DNA from 4 places in the Mycobacterium sp. 050272 genome. Region 4 is predicted to be linked to each of the others. Evidence: predicted binding sites of a transcription regulator. Region 4 holds the regulator's gene; each other region holds the start of a gene.
What was found. The regulator LexA, encoded in region 4, represses DNA repair genes until DNA is damaged. The targets are predictions, from matches to a motif close to CGAACANNTGTTCG.

Region 1 (3,214 bases), on a different contig from region 4:
GACGTCGACGCCGAGCCGCTCGCGCAGCGCGGCGCGCAGGGCCGCGGCACTGCCGTCGGGGTCGAGGGGCAACAGCGCGAGTTCGCTTCGGCCGACGTTGGATCCGTCGACGCCGGCGGCGGCCTGTACCAGCCCGAGTGAGTTCTCGGTGATCAGCGTTCGGCCCTTGCGGGCCAGCACCCGCACCGCCTCGTCGTCGACCAGTTTGCGCCGGAGCTCGTCACGCTCCTCGGGGTCCTCGGGCGCGCTCACCAGCCGGCCTTCGCACTTGGACACCACTTTGCTGGTGACCACGACGACGTCGCCGTCGCGCAGCCACGGGGCGGCGGCGGCGACCGCCGCACCGAGATCGTCGCCGGGGCGGAATTCGGGAAGCCCGGCCACCGGCAGGATCTCGATGGCCGCGGCGGTGCCGTGCTCTTTCGCTGCGGCCGTCACGCCGCCACGCCCGCAATATCCAGACCGGCCCGCACCATTTCAGCCGACGCCTTCGGATCACTCATTAATAGCGGCACCGCCCGCACCGCGACGCCGTCGATGTCCGCGTGATCACCCTCGTGCACCAGCCAGCAATCCAATATCCCGGTGGCGCCGCGCGCGCCGTAATATCTGCCGACCGCTTCGGCGGTGGACTCGACCCCGATCACCTCGAGGCAGGCATCAGCCATGCCGCGCAACGGTTTTCCACCGATGATCGGGGAGTAGCCGACGATCGGTGCGGGAGCCGCCCGCAATGCGCCGCGAATACCCGGCACGGCCAGGATCGCGCCGACGCTCACCACGGGATTGGACGGCGCCAGCATGATGATGTCGGCGTCGCCGATCGCGTCGAGGGCATCGGTTGTGGCACTGGCTGTTTCAGCCCCGACAAACGCGAAGCTGTGGGTGGTCACGTGGGCCCGGTAGCGCACCCACCACTCCTGGAAGTGGATCGCGCGCCGACTGTCGTCGGCCGGATCGGTGATCACCACATGGGTTTCACAACGATCGTCGCTGGCGGGCACCAACCGTGCGCCGGGTTGCCAGCGGTCGCACAACGCCGTGGTGATCTGCGAGAGCGGGTAGCCGGCGTTGAGCATCTGGGTGCGCACCAGATGCGTGCCCAAATCGCGGTCGCCGAGTTGAAACCAGTCCGGCTGCATGCCGTAACGGGCCAATTCCTCTTTGGCGTGCCAGGTTTCGTTGCGATGACCCCAGCCGCGCTCCGGGTCCACGCCTCCACCTAAGGTATACATGCAGGTGTCCAAATCCGGACAAACCCGAACCCCGTGGATCCAGGCATCGTCGCCAATGTTGACGACGGCGGTCAGCTCGTGGTCGGAAGTTTCTCCCCCGGTTGCGAACTGACCCAGCCCGAGTAATTGTTGAACACCCAGCAGGAACCGGGCGCCGCCGACCCCACCGACCAGAACGGTGACCTTCACACCGGACGACAGTACCGGCCGGGGACTTCGGCGAGCGTTTGTGATGGACACGCCGAAGGGCCGAAATAACAGAAACGCCGGAAACTGATCACGAGATGGTATGGAAATACGCCGAAACGCTTGACCCGGCAGATTAACCCGTGTCTAATCACATCAGTGTCATTTCCCGGTTGGCCGGCCGGTTCCGGTGTCGCAGACCGAGATTCGATCACTTGTTCGAATTGTCTGTTACATCAGAACAGCGGGACACAACCACTCTCTCAAAGACCAAGCTGAGGAGGCGTACGACGCATGTCTTACGAGCACCTATGGGGCGTCATGCCAAGCACTGAGCGCGCCACGATCAGCTCCGCGCCGGCGCCGATTACCCGACCCCACTTGACCGTGGTCCCTGATGCGCCAATCGCATTCGAGCCCGAGCCGTTGCCGGAGCCCGAACTGACTCCGGACCAATGGCAGGACCGCGCGCTGTGCGCGCAGACCGACCCGGAGGCCTTCTTCCCGGAGAAGGGCGGATCGACTCGCGAAGCCAAGAAGATCTGCCTGGGTTGCGAGGTACGTCATGAATGCCTGGAGTACGCGCTGGCACACGACGAGCGCTTCGGCATCTGGGGCGGCCTCTCCGAACGTGAGCGACGCCGCCTCAAACGCGGCATCATCTGACCGAGAACCCGCGTGGGTTATTCGTCGTCGATCGTCGGGTCGATGACAGTCGGTTCGACGTCGAGGTAGATGGCCACCTGCGCCACCAGAATCTCGTGCAGTAATTCGCCAAGTTCGACGGTGTCTTTAGCGCGTCGTTCGATGGGCTTGCGGAACAGGACAATTCGCGCTCGCGTCGAGTTTCCTCGAACGTCGACCCCGGCGGGGATCAAGCGGGCTAGTGCGATCGGTCCGTCGGCGACGACCTCGGGCGGCCACTGCACGCTGTCCGGATCCTTGGCGGCGATGCGCGGAATTTCGTCGACCGCCACGTCGAGTTCCGACACCCGTGATTGCCAGCGCCGCTCGATCGGTTCGTACGCCTCGAGCACCGCCATGTCGAATCGTTCGGCCCGGCTGCGCCACCCCGGCACCGTCGGCGGCAGCAAAGGGCCGCGCATATCGCGCCCGCGCCGAGTTGCCCGGTGCCCCGGCGTGCGGCCCGACGGCCGTCCGTTGCGCGGGAAACTGCGCGAATCACCCACGCGCCGATGGTAACGGTTGGACATCGTGGCCCGAACGGATGCGCGTGTCCGGCGCTTCGGCGGCGTTTGCGCACGATAGCCTTGCCGACGTGAACGTTCCCCGTCGCTGCTGCCGGCCAGGGTGCCCGCACTACGCCGTGGCGACCTTGACGTTCGTCTACTCGGACTCGACGGCCGTGGTGGGCCCGTTGGCGACTGCGCGCGAACCGCATTCGTGGGACCTGTGCGTCGGCCACGCCGGCCGCATCACGGCCCCCCGGGGGTGGGATCTCGTGCGCCACGCCGGGCCGCTGAATTCGGAGCCCACGAATCCCGATGAAGACGACCTGGTCGCGCTTGCCGACGCCGTGCGCGAACGCGGTGCGGGCCAGGCGTCCTTGCCGCACGCGGGCGGCACCGGCATGCCGTTGAACGGATTTCCCCCGCAGGCGGGAGGTACTCCCGCGTCTGCGCATCTGCACCACACCGGAGCCCAGGCCACCGCGCCCAGCAGCCATCTGCTCGCGACGCCGGAAAAACGGTCCGGTCGCCGCCGCGGGCATCTGCGGGTGTTGCCCGATCCGTCCGACTAGGGGACCGCTCGGGCCGATAGGCTGACGCTAA
Region 2 (3,214 bases), on a different contig from region 4:
CGGTCCAGCCGGTCGAGCCCGAGCTCGTCGACGTCGTAGACCTCCAGCGCGGACTTGGCGACGTCGCGGGTGATCACCCCGTCGGCGCGCACCTCGGCGAAGTCCCGGACCCGGCGCAGCAGTCGGTTGGCGATCCGTGGCGTGCCGCGCGAGCGGCGGGCGATCTCCGCACCCGCTTCGGCACCCAGCTCGATGCCGAGGATTCCGGCCGAACGGGCCAACACCCGCTCCAGATCGGCCGGCTCGTAGAAATCCATGTGCGCGGTGAAACCGAAGCGGTCCCGCAGCGGACCGGTCAGCGCGCCGGACCGGGTGGTCGCGCCGACCAGCGTGAACGGCGCCACCTCCAGCGGAATCGATGTTGCCCCAGGGCCTTTGCCCACCACGACGTCGACGCGAAAGTCCTCCATAGCGAGGTAGAGCATCTCCTCGGCCGGCCGCGCGATGCGATGGATCTCGTCGATGAACAACACGTCGTGCTCGACCAGATTCGACAACATCGCGGCCAGGTCGCCGGCGCGCTCCAGGGCGGGGCCCGACGTCACCCGCAGCGAGGACCCGAGCTCGGCGGCGATGATCATCGCCAGCGACGTCTTTCCCAACCCGGGCGGGCCGGACAGCAGAATGTGATCCGGTGTGCCGCCCCGGTTTTTGGCCCCCTCGAGGACCAGCTGCAGCTGCTCGCGGACCCGGGACTGGCCGATGAACTCACGCAGCGAGCGGGGCCGCAGGCTGACGTCGATGTCGCCCTCGCCGACGGTCAGCGCCGGGGACAGGTCGCGATCCGCGTAGTCCTCGGCATCCTCGTCGCTCATTTGGTCTTACCCAGCACCGACAGCGCTGCCCGCAACACGTCGGAAGTCGTTGCCTGCTCGCCTTTTTCGTGACTGGCCGCCAGCACGCTGTCGGTGGCATCCTCGGCCTGCTTGACCGCGAAACCCAACCCGGTCAGCGCCTCGACCACCGGGCCCCGCACCGCGTGGCCGTTTACCGTTGGTGCCGCGGTGGGCGTACCGGCGGCATGGATCTTGTCGCGCAACTCCAGAACCATGCGCTCGGCGCCGCGCTTGCCGATGCCGGGCACCCGGGTCAGCGCGGTGACGTCGCCGTCGGAAAGTGCCTGGCGCAGCGCCACGGCGTCGTGCACGGCCAGCGTCGCCATCGCCAGCCGCGGCCCGACGCCGGACACCGACAGCAGCGTCAGGAACAGGTCGCGGGTCTCGTTGTCGACGAACCCGTACAGCGTCTGCGAATCCTCGCGAACGATCATCGCGGTGATCAGGCGGGCTTCGCTGCCGTGCCGCAGCGTGGCCAGCGTCGAGGGCGTCGCGTTCACCCGATACCCGACACCGCCGGCTTCGATCACCACATGATCGAGTGCCACCTCGAGCACCTCGCCGCGCACCGAGGCGATCATCGGCCCGCCCCCGCCCTGGCGGCCTTGGCCTGGGCGGCCAACTTGGCACGGTAGGCCTGGCGCGCCTCGGCGGCCATCGCCTCGGCCGCCGCCATCCGGGCCAGCATCGGCGCCCGCCAGCAATGGCAGATGGCCAGCGCCAGCGCGTCGGCCGCATCGGCCGGCGTCGGTTTGGCTTGCAGCTCAAGGATTCTGGTGACCATCGCGGTGACCTGAGCTTTGTCGGCGGTGCCGTTGCCGGTGACCGCGGCCTTCACCTCGCTGGGCGTGTGGAAGTGCACGCCGATATCGCGTTTGGCCGCCGCCAGCGCGATCACACCGCCGGCCTGCGCGGTGCCCATCACCGTCGACACGTTGTGCTGAGCGAACACCCGCTCGATCGCGATCACGTCGGGACGGTGGGTGTCCAACCAGTACTCGACGGCGTCGCTGATGGCCAGCAGTCGTTGGGGCAGCGCGGCATCCGAGGAGGTACGGACCACGTCGACGTCCAGCGCGACGACATGGCGCCCGCGCCCGCTTTCCACCACGGACAGCCCGCATCGAGTCAGTCCGGGGTCGACGCCCATCACCCGCATGCTCCAACTCCACTTCCTGCAAATACGGTGGCCCGAACAGCTGTTCGATAGCCTAGCGGTCAAGTCGGACGGCACCGAGCAGGACACGCCTCAGGACCCGCCAAAAGCTGTTAACTTAAGCCAACGTTCGCTCCACCGCCGCGGCGACGGGAGGGTTTACGTGGGAACAGTGCTGGTGGTGCTGGCCGCGGTGTTGTTCATCGCGTCCATCGTCGTACTCGTCATCGCTGCGAAACGCCCCCGGGCAGCGCCTCAGCCGCGCGGGCGCCGCGATCCGCTGTCCTTCGACGCGATGCCACAATTCGGGCCCCGGCAACTGGGTCCCGGCGCCATCGTCAGCTACGGCGGTGTCGACTACGTGGTCCGCGGGTCGGTGACCTTCCGCGAGGGACCGTTCGTGTGGTGGGAGCACCTGCTGGAAGGCGGCGACCTGCCCACCTGGTTCGCGGTCGAGGAGGACGACGGACGCCTCACGCTCGTCATGTGGGTCACCCGCAAGGACGTCACGCTGCAGCCCGGCGATCAGTACCTGGTCGACGGGATCGCATTTCACGAGACGGAACGCGGTCGCGCCTCCTACACGACCGAGGGCACGACCGGCCTGCCCGCCGGCGGCGAGATGGAGTTCGTCGACTGCGCCAACGCCGACGAAACCGCGCTGCTGTCCTTCGAGCGCTGGGCACCCGGTACGCCCTGGGAGGTCTCGACGGGCAAGCCGGTGTCGCCGGGCGAGCTCACCGTCTACCCGGCGCCCACGCCGGGTTCCCCGTAGGACCGCGCGGTGCCGCTCTATCAGCTCGCCGTAGCTCCGGCCGACGTGTCCGGGAGCAGGCTGCGCCTTGCCCTCAACGCGCCCGAACCCCCGCTGCTGGCCAGCCATTCGCTGCGGCATCCCGACGGCGGCGCGTTGCGGCTCGCGGTGCTCGGTGCCTCACATCTGGTCACGATCGAGCACGCCGCGACCACCTTCTCCGAGCAGGTGTCCTGCACCGCCGAGAGCGACACCGCCACCCTGCCCGAGCGTGCCGAAGCCTGTGGTTATGCGCTGGAATCGCGCACCACCACGCACGACGAAGCGATCTTTCGGCGATTGGCCCACCAGCTGCGCGACCGATGTCGAGCCGAAACCGCTTGGCTCGGTGGCACTTTCCCCGGCGATGACGCCGCACTGACCGTGTTGTCCGCCGAACCCGACGGCATCGGCTGGCGCTGGCAGACG
Region 3 (3,214 bases), on a different contig from region 4:
AGTGGATTCCGGCCAGTCCATGCTGCGGCCGGTCAGAACGGACAGCTTGTTGGTGTTCCAGAGGACGCGTGTGCACACCCGCGTCAAGCTACTCGTCTCGTGATATCAACTTCGCATGCGGCCGTTCTGGTTTGGTGCGGTGCTCACGGCATTGGTGTCCGCATGCGGCCACGCACCGGCACACCGGCCTTCGGCAACGCCCTCGCCGTCGGCGCACTCCACCACCGTCAACCCAGCCAACATCAAGCGGGTCGTTCGCGACCTGCCGCCCAATTACGAGGCAACGTCCGGCATTCCGGGCGCGGCCTCGCCGCGGGCGATCTGGGGTCTTGGCCCCGACGCGACGTCGCAGCCCGCGTCATGCGCCGCACTCGCCGAGCCCGGCAAGGGACGCGACCAATCCGCGCAGGGCCTGTCCGCCTCGGGTCCGGGTGGCATCATCAACGTGGCGGTGGTGGCTTTGCCAGACATTGACCTGGACCGCGGCGTCGTCGACACCTGCGGCGAGTGGACCATGACCGCCGAGCACACTACGGCCAGCGTCCGGCTCACCGACTCGCCGCGCATCGACGATGCGCAAACCGTCGGCATGACCGTCGACATCAGATCCACTGTCGAGTCGGGAACCGAAATCGATTCGCGGGCATACACGTTCATCGCCTACCTGGGCGGCTACTACGCCTTCACCACGGTGACCACCGATCCGGGCTCGGCGCTGCCGGCGTTGCCGGCGCAAGCCGCCGCCGATCTGCTCGTCAAAACGGTGTCCACGTTGCGCAGCTGAACCTCCGGCTTTGGGTAGATTAGCCACGGTGTCCAAGCTGGTAGGCGTGATCGCAGCCGGGTTCGTGCTTGCCGGTTGCTCATCGAATGCGACCTCGACCAACGCCGACATCGCCAAGGTCGTGGGCGTGAAGTCGAGCTTCGGGCCCGAGTTCAAGGTCAGCGACATCTCGGAACGGGCGATCGATCCCAAGCTGCTGTCGGCCCGCAAGCTGCCCGAGGGGCTGAAATTCGACCCCGCCAACTGCGCGAAGCTGGCGGCCGGACCCGACATGCCGCCGGACGTGCAGGGCAACATGGCCGCGGTGTCCGCCGAGGGTGGCGGTAACCGGTACGTCGTCATCGCGGTGGAAACCTCCAAACCGCTGCCCCTCAACGACCCGGGCAAGGACTGCACCAAGGTCGCGTTCTCCGGCACCGGGGTGCGCGGCGGCCTCGAGGTCATCGACGCGCCCAACATCGACGGGACGCACACGTTCGGCGTGCACCGCGTCCTGCAGGCGCTGGTCGCCGGCGGTCCCCGCACCGGCGAGCTCTACGACTACTCCGCGCAATTCGGCGACTACCAGGTGATCGTGATCGCCAACCCGCTCGTCGTGCCCGACCAGCCCGTCGCCAAGGTCGACACGCAGCGCGCCCGTGACCTGCTCGTCAAGGCGGTCGCCGCGATCCGCACGTCCTAGCGCACGTCGCGCGGCCGGAATTGGATGCTGACGCGCGGGCCCTTGCGCAGCGCGGTCTTCGGAACGGCGTGCTCCCAGGTGCGCTGGCAGGATCCGCCCATCACCAGCAGATCGCCGTGCGCCTGGGGCAGCCGTAGCGACGGCCCGCCCCCGCGCGGACGCATCGCGAACGTCCGCGTGGCGCCGAGACTGATGATCGCGACCATGGTGTCCTCGCTGCTGCTGCGGCCGATCGTGTCGCCGTGCCAGGCGACGCTGTCGGCGCCGTCGCGGTAGTAGCACAGTCCGATCGTGGTGAAGGGCTCGCCGAGCTCACCCGCGTAGATGTCGTTGAGCCGGCGGCGCAACCGCCCGAGCAGCGGGTGAGGCGGATCCTCGACGGTCAGGTCGTGAAAGCTCACCAGCCGCGGCACGTCGACCACCCGGTCGTACATCTGGCGGCGTTCGGCCCGCCACGCGACGGTGTTCAGCAGCGCGTCGAGCAGGTCTTGAGAACCGGACGGATCGTCGCTGAGCCAGCCGGCGCGGATCTCGATGAAGGCACCGTCGCCGAGATGTCGTCGTTGGGTGTGCTCGAACAGCGAGCCCTGTACCCCTGATATCTGGGTCCCCACACCGCACAGCGTATCGCACATCCGTTCGATCGATCGAGACTCGCCGGGCCACCAGCGCGCCCCGGGTGTGGCGCGACGGTGCCGTTCGGCGCGGCTACGGTTTAGCTGTGGGTGTTATTGAGCTCGGCACGAATTCCGAGGTAGGCGCGCTGCGGGTGGCGATCCTGCATCGTCCCGGCGCGGAGCTGCGGCGACTCAATCCACGCAACAACGACCAGCTGCTGTTCGACGGGTTGCCCTGGGTCGACCGCGCGCAGGACGAACACGACCAGTTCGCCGAGCTGCTGCGCTCGCGTGGGGTGGAAGTGTTGCTGCTGTCCGACCTGCTGACCGAGGCACTCAACCACAGCGGCGCCGCCCGCATGCAAGGCGTTGCCGCCGCCGTGGATGCGCGCCGACTGGGAGCGCCGCTGGCGCAAGAGCTTTCGGCCTACCTGCGTGGGCTGGACCCCGCCAGGTTGGCGCACATCCTGATGGCGGGTATGACGTTCAACGAGCTGCCGCCGGATACCCGAACCGACGTGTCGTTGGTGCTGCGCATGCATCAGGGCGCGGATTTCGTGATCGATCCCTTGCCGAACCTGGTGTTCACCCGGGACTCGTCGATCTGGATCGGCGCGCGAGTGGTGATCCCGTCGCTGGCGCTGCGGGCCCGGATCCGCGAGACGTCGTTGACCGACCTGATCTACGCTCATCACCCGCGGTTTACCGGGGTGCGCAAGGCGTACGAGTCGAGGTCCGCGCCCGTCGAGGGCGGCGACGTGCTGTTGCTATCTCCTGGCGTGGTCGCGGTAGGGGTGGGGGAGCGGACCACCCCGGCCGGGGCGGAAGCATTGGCGCGCAGTCTCTTCGATGACGAACTGGCCCACACCGTGCTGGCCGTGCCGATCGCGCAGCAGCGCGCACAGATGCACCTGGACACGGTGTGCACGATGGTCGACACCGACACGGTGGTGATGTACGCCAACGTCATCGACAAGCTGTCGGCATTCACGATCCAGCCGTCGCCGGATGGCGTGAACATCGGCGACGAGACGCCATTTCTGGAAGCCGCGGCCAGGGCGATGGGCATCGACAAGCTGCGCGTGATCGACACCGGCCTGGACCCCGTCGTCGCCGAACGCGAGCAGTGGG
Region 4 (3,214 bases):
GGCCGACAAGCCGGTCATCTTCTGGACTTCCGACCATGGTGCCTTCGTCGTGCGGGGCGCCATGAAGGCAGCCTGGGACAAGCTGCGTGGTGCCACCGGAAAGCTGGGCGCGCCGGTCGGCGATCAGACCGTCGACGGCGACGTGATCTCGCAGAAGTTCACCGGCGGCAAGATCTCGTGGAACCGCGCGAAGAACACCTTCTCCACGGACCCGGCCAACCTGGCTCCGCTGCTGTCGGGTCTGCAGGTGTCGGGGCAGAACCAGCCGAGCGGTTCGGCGATGCCCGCGCACGCCAAGAAGTGGTTCAGCTGGAGCTGGTGGTACCTGTTCGCCCTGGTTCCGCTGCTGATTCTGGTGCTGCTGGTGGTGTTCGTGGCGTTGCGCTGGCGCCGGCACCGTGCCGGTCGCAACAGCGCACCCTACGACCTGGAGCGCGATGTCGATGTCGGCGGCTACGGGGACACGCGTGAGCCGGGCTGGGGTCCCGACTACGCCGAGCACATGTCGTTCACCGACACGCACGAACCGGATCTCCGGGACGCCGAACACGCGCCGCTGGCCAGGTGGCCGCACTCACCCGAAACCGCCGAAATCGACGAAGACGGCGGGTATGACGAGCCGTCGCATCCCGTCACCGAGGAAGAATGGGATGAGCTGGCGGTCGACGAGCGGGATCCCGACTCGGTCGACACCGACTCCATCCCAGTCGTGTCCGCCGACGATCTGTCCGACGCCGGATACGGCGACGAACTGCCCGAAGTCGGCTACCCGGAGAGTCCCGACGTACCGCAGAGCGCGTATCCCGACGTCGTCGCGGAGGACGAATACGCCGATGCCGCGGGCCCGGAAGGCGCTTATTCGCCCGAAGGCGGCTATCCGGACGCCGGCTATCCCGACCTCCTCGACGAGGACGCCGCCTACCCGGCGGGGGGCTACCCGGGCGCCGCCTACCCGGAGGCGGGTTACCCGGGCGCCGAGGAGGAAGAGGCCGCCCATCCCGCCGAGGAGCCGGAGACCGCGTACCCCGATGTCGCCGTGCCGCACACGCCTCCGGATCTGGCCGGTGCCGCCGGCGGCGCGTCTGGTGCTGCCGGTGGGGCCGCCGCGGGTGGCGCCGCAGCCAGCCTCGCAGCCGCGCTGGGTGCCGCGGCCGGCGTCGCACCCAGAGCGGCGGGACGGCACGCAGCCGCGGATGCCGAAGACGAGTCGGACTTTGTACCGGTGGCCTCGATCGGGGCATTAGGCCCCGCCGGGCGCCCGACGATCCACCTGCCGTTGGACGACCCGTATCAGATGCCCGACGGCTACCCGATCAAGGTAAGTGTTCGCTTCGGCCTTTATTACACGCCGGACAGCGACCTCTACCACGACACGCTCGCCGAGATCTGGCTGTCCAGCGAGGAAGCCGCGCTGGTCAACGGCTTCGTGAAGGCCGACTGAAGCCCTAGCGCGCGGCGCTATACCTTGCGGATCACCGTCACGACCTTGCCGAGCACGGTCGCGTCATTGCCGGGGATGGGATCGAACGCCGGGTTGTGCGGCATCAGCCACACCTGACCGCCCGCGCGCTTGAACGTCTTGACGGTGGCCTCACCGTCGAGCATGGCGGCAACGATGTCGCCGTTGTCGGCGACATTCTGTTGCCGCACCACCACCCAGTCGCCGTCGCAGATCGCGGCTTCGACCATCGAGTCGCCGACCACCTTGAGCAAGAACAACGTGCCCTCGCCGACCAGCTCGCGGGGGAGCGGGAAGACGTCCTCGACGGCCTCCTCGGCCAGGATCGGACCACCGGCCGCGATGCGCCCGAGCACGGGGACGAACGTCGGTTCCGGTAACGCGTCGGACCCGGCGACCTCGGTGAGCGGCGCGGCCGCCACCGCGTCGTCGGCGCCGCGGACATCGACGGCCCGGGGGCGGTTCGGGTCGCGGCGCAGATATCCCTTGCGCTCAAGGGTGCGCAGTTGGTGAGCCACCGAGGAGGTCGATGTCAGCCCGACGGCGTCGCCGATCTCCCTGATGCTCGGCGGGTAACCACGGGTGGTCACCGACTCCCGGATGACATTCAAGATGGTGCGTTGCCGCTGGGTAAGCGATGAATCCACGGAACGCAGGCGGCCGTCCGGGCCGGTCGCCGAGGTGTCGTTGCTGTCGCTCATGGCACTGAATGTAGCCTCCCTGAACTCAAGAATCAAACATGTGTTCGACTGGCGTGTCATGGCAAGCATATGGTGGCTAAAGACCCTAGAACGGCTGAATCACACGTGTGTAACTTTTGCGTAGACCGGGTACCTGTGCTGCATGGAAGGGACGGCGACCGGCAGAAGTTGTCGGTGGCGGGGTCTAGCGTTTTGCTCGTGCGACACGCTTCGCTCAAATGTTCGGATTTCGAACACACGAGCGATAGTGTCGAACACACGAGCGAGGATTCGACGACCGGAGGAACGCACCATGACGCTCATGCACACAGTCTCACCGCGGACCAGCAACATGCGGCGCCCCAGCGATGGGCTGGTTGCTCGGCCTCGCTATGACGTCGCACGGCCGCGGTACGAGCAGGAGCGCGTGCTGCGGTCGCGCCGGTCGGTGCAGGCCCGGCCGGCCGGGGCGCCGATGCGCTACCGCGGTACCGGTGTTTCGGTGTCGCAAGCATCGCATCGCCGCCGGCCGGTCACGCTGGGGACAACGGTGGGTCTGGCCCTGATGGCCGGCGTCATCACGCTGTGGCTGGGCCTGGTCGCGAATCTCGGTCAGATCGCCAACGGCGACTCCGCGACGGCTCCCGTTCCGGACCGGCTCTCGGTCGTGCAGGTCGAGCCGGGCGAATCCCTTCAGGATGTGGCGCACCGGGTCGCGCCGGAGGCGCCGGCCCGCCAGGTCGCCGACCGCATCCGCGAACTCAACAACTTGAGCTCTCCCGCGCTGGCCGCCGGCCAGACCCTGATCGCGCCGGTCGGCTGACCGTAGCCGCGTATCGCGAAAACCGCTCTCCGCCAAGGCTCCTCGGTCCTCCCATCGGTGACGGCGCGTGCGTGGCGGCTGCATTGGCCCGCCGGGGGAGCGCACGGGTACGCTCGGAGTGTTCTTCCGAGATGCCGGCACAGCGAAGGAGCGGTCATGCATTGCCCGTTCTGTCGCCATCCCGACTCCCGGGTGATCGACTCCCGGGAAACCGATGAAGGCCAAGCCATTCGGCGCCGCCGATCCTGTCCG

Region 1: a site for LexA is predicted at 1,630-1,643, ahead of cofD (2-phospho-L-lactate transferase). Genes of this name have one in related genera too.
Region 2: a site for LexA is predicted at 2,029-2,042, ahead of ruvC (crossover junction endodeoxyribonuclease RuvC). Genes of this name have one in related genera too.
Region 3: a site for LexA is predicted at 2,095-2,108, ahead of AAHS21_RS06395 (alpha-ketoglutarate-dependent dioxygenase AlkB). Genes of this name have one in related genera too.

The regions. Positions count from the first base shown of each region.
Region 1 covers NZ_JBCHKV010000013.1:123,832-127,045, forward strand. Annotated here, with positions in the region: gene AAHS21_RS22445 (coenzyme F420-0:L-glutamate ligase) at 1-438, opposite strand, end outside; gene cofD (2-phospho-L-lactate transferase) at 435-1,424, opposite strand; gene AAHS21_RS22455 (WhiB family transcriptional regulator) at 1,716-2,087, shown strand; gene AAHS21_RS22460 (metallopeptidase family protein) at 2,105-2,527, opposite strand; gene AAHS21_RS22465 (DUF3499 domain-containing protein) at 2,701-3,183, shown strand.
Region 2 covers NZ_JBCHKV010000008.1:218,829-222,042, forward strand. Annotated here, with positions in the region: gene ruvB (Holliday junction branch migration DNA helicase RuvB) at 1-815, opposite strand, end outside; gene ruvA (Holliday junction branch migration protein RuvA) at 812-1,417, opposite strand; gene ruvC (crossover junction endodeoxyribonuclease RuvC) at 1,414-1,995, opposite strand; gene AAHS21_RS17745 (DUF4178 domain-containing protein) at 2,156-2,767, shown strand; gene AAHS21_RS17750 (DUF2617 family protein) at 2,777-3,214, shown strand, end outside.
Region 3 covers NZ_JBCHKV010000002.1:347,885-351,098, reverse strand. Annotated here, with positions in the region: gene AAHS21_RS06410 (linear amide C-N hydrolase) at 1-78, opposite strand, end outside; gene AAHS21_RS06405 (DUF5642 family protein) at 116-784, shown strand; gene AAHS21_RS06400 (DUF5642 family protein) at 813-1,466, shown strand; gene AAHS21_RS06395 (alpha-ketoglutarate-dependent dioxygenase AlkB) at 1,463-2,080, opposite strand; gene arcA (arginine deiminase) at 2,188-3,214, shown strand, end outside.
Region 4 covers NZ_JBCHKV010000017.1:74,798-78,011, reverse strand. Annotated here, with positions in the region: gene AAHS21_RS25650 (hypothetical protein) at 1-1,441, shown strand, start outside; gene lexA (transcriptional repressor LexA) at 1,459-2,160, opposite strand; gene AAHS21_RS25640 (LysM peptidoglycan-binding domain-containing protein) at 2,453-2,962, shown strand; gene nrdR (transcriptional regulator NrdR) at 3,119-3,214, shown strand, end outside.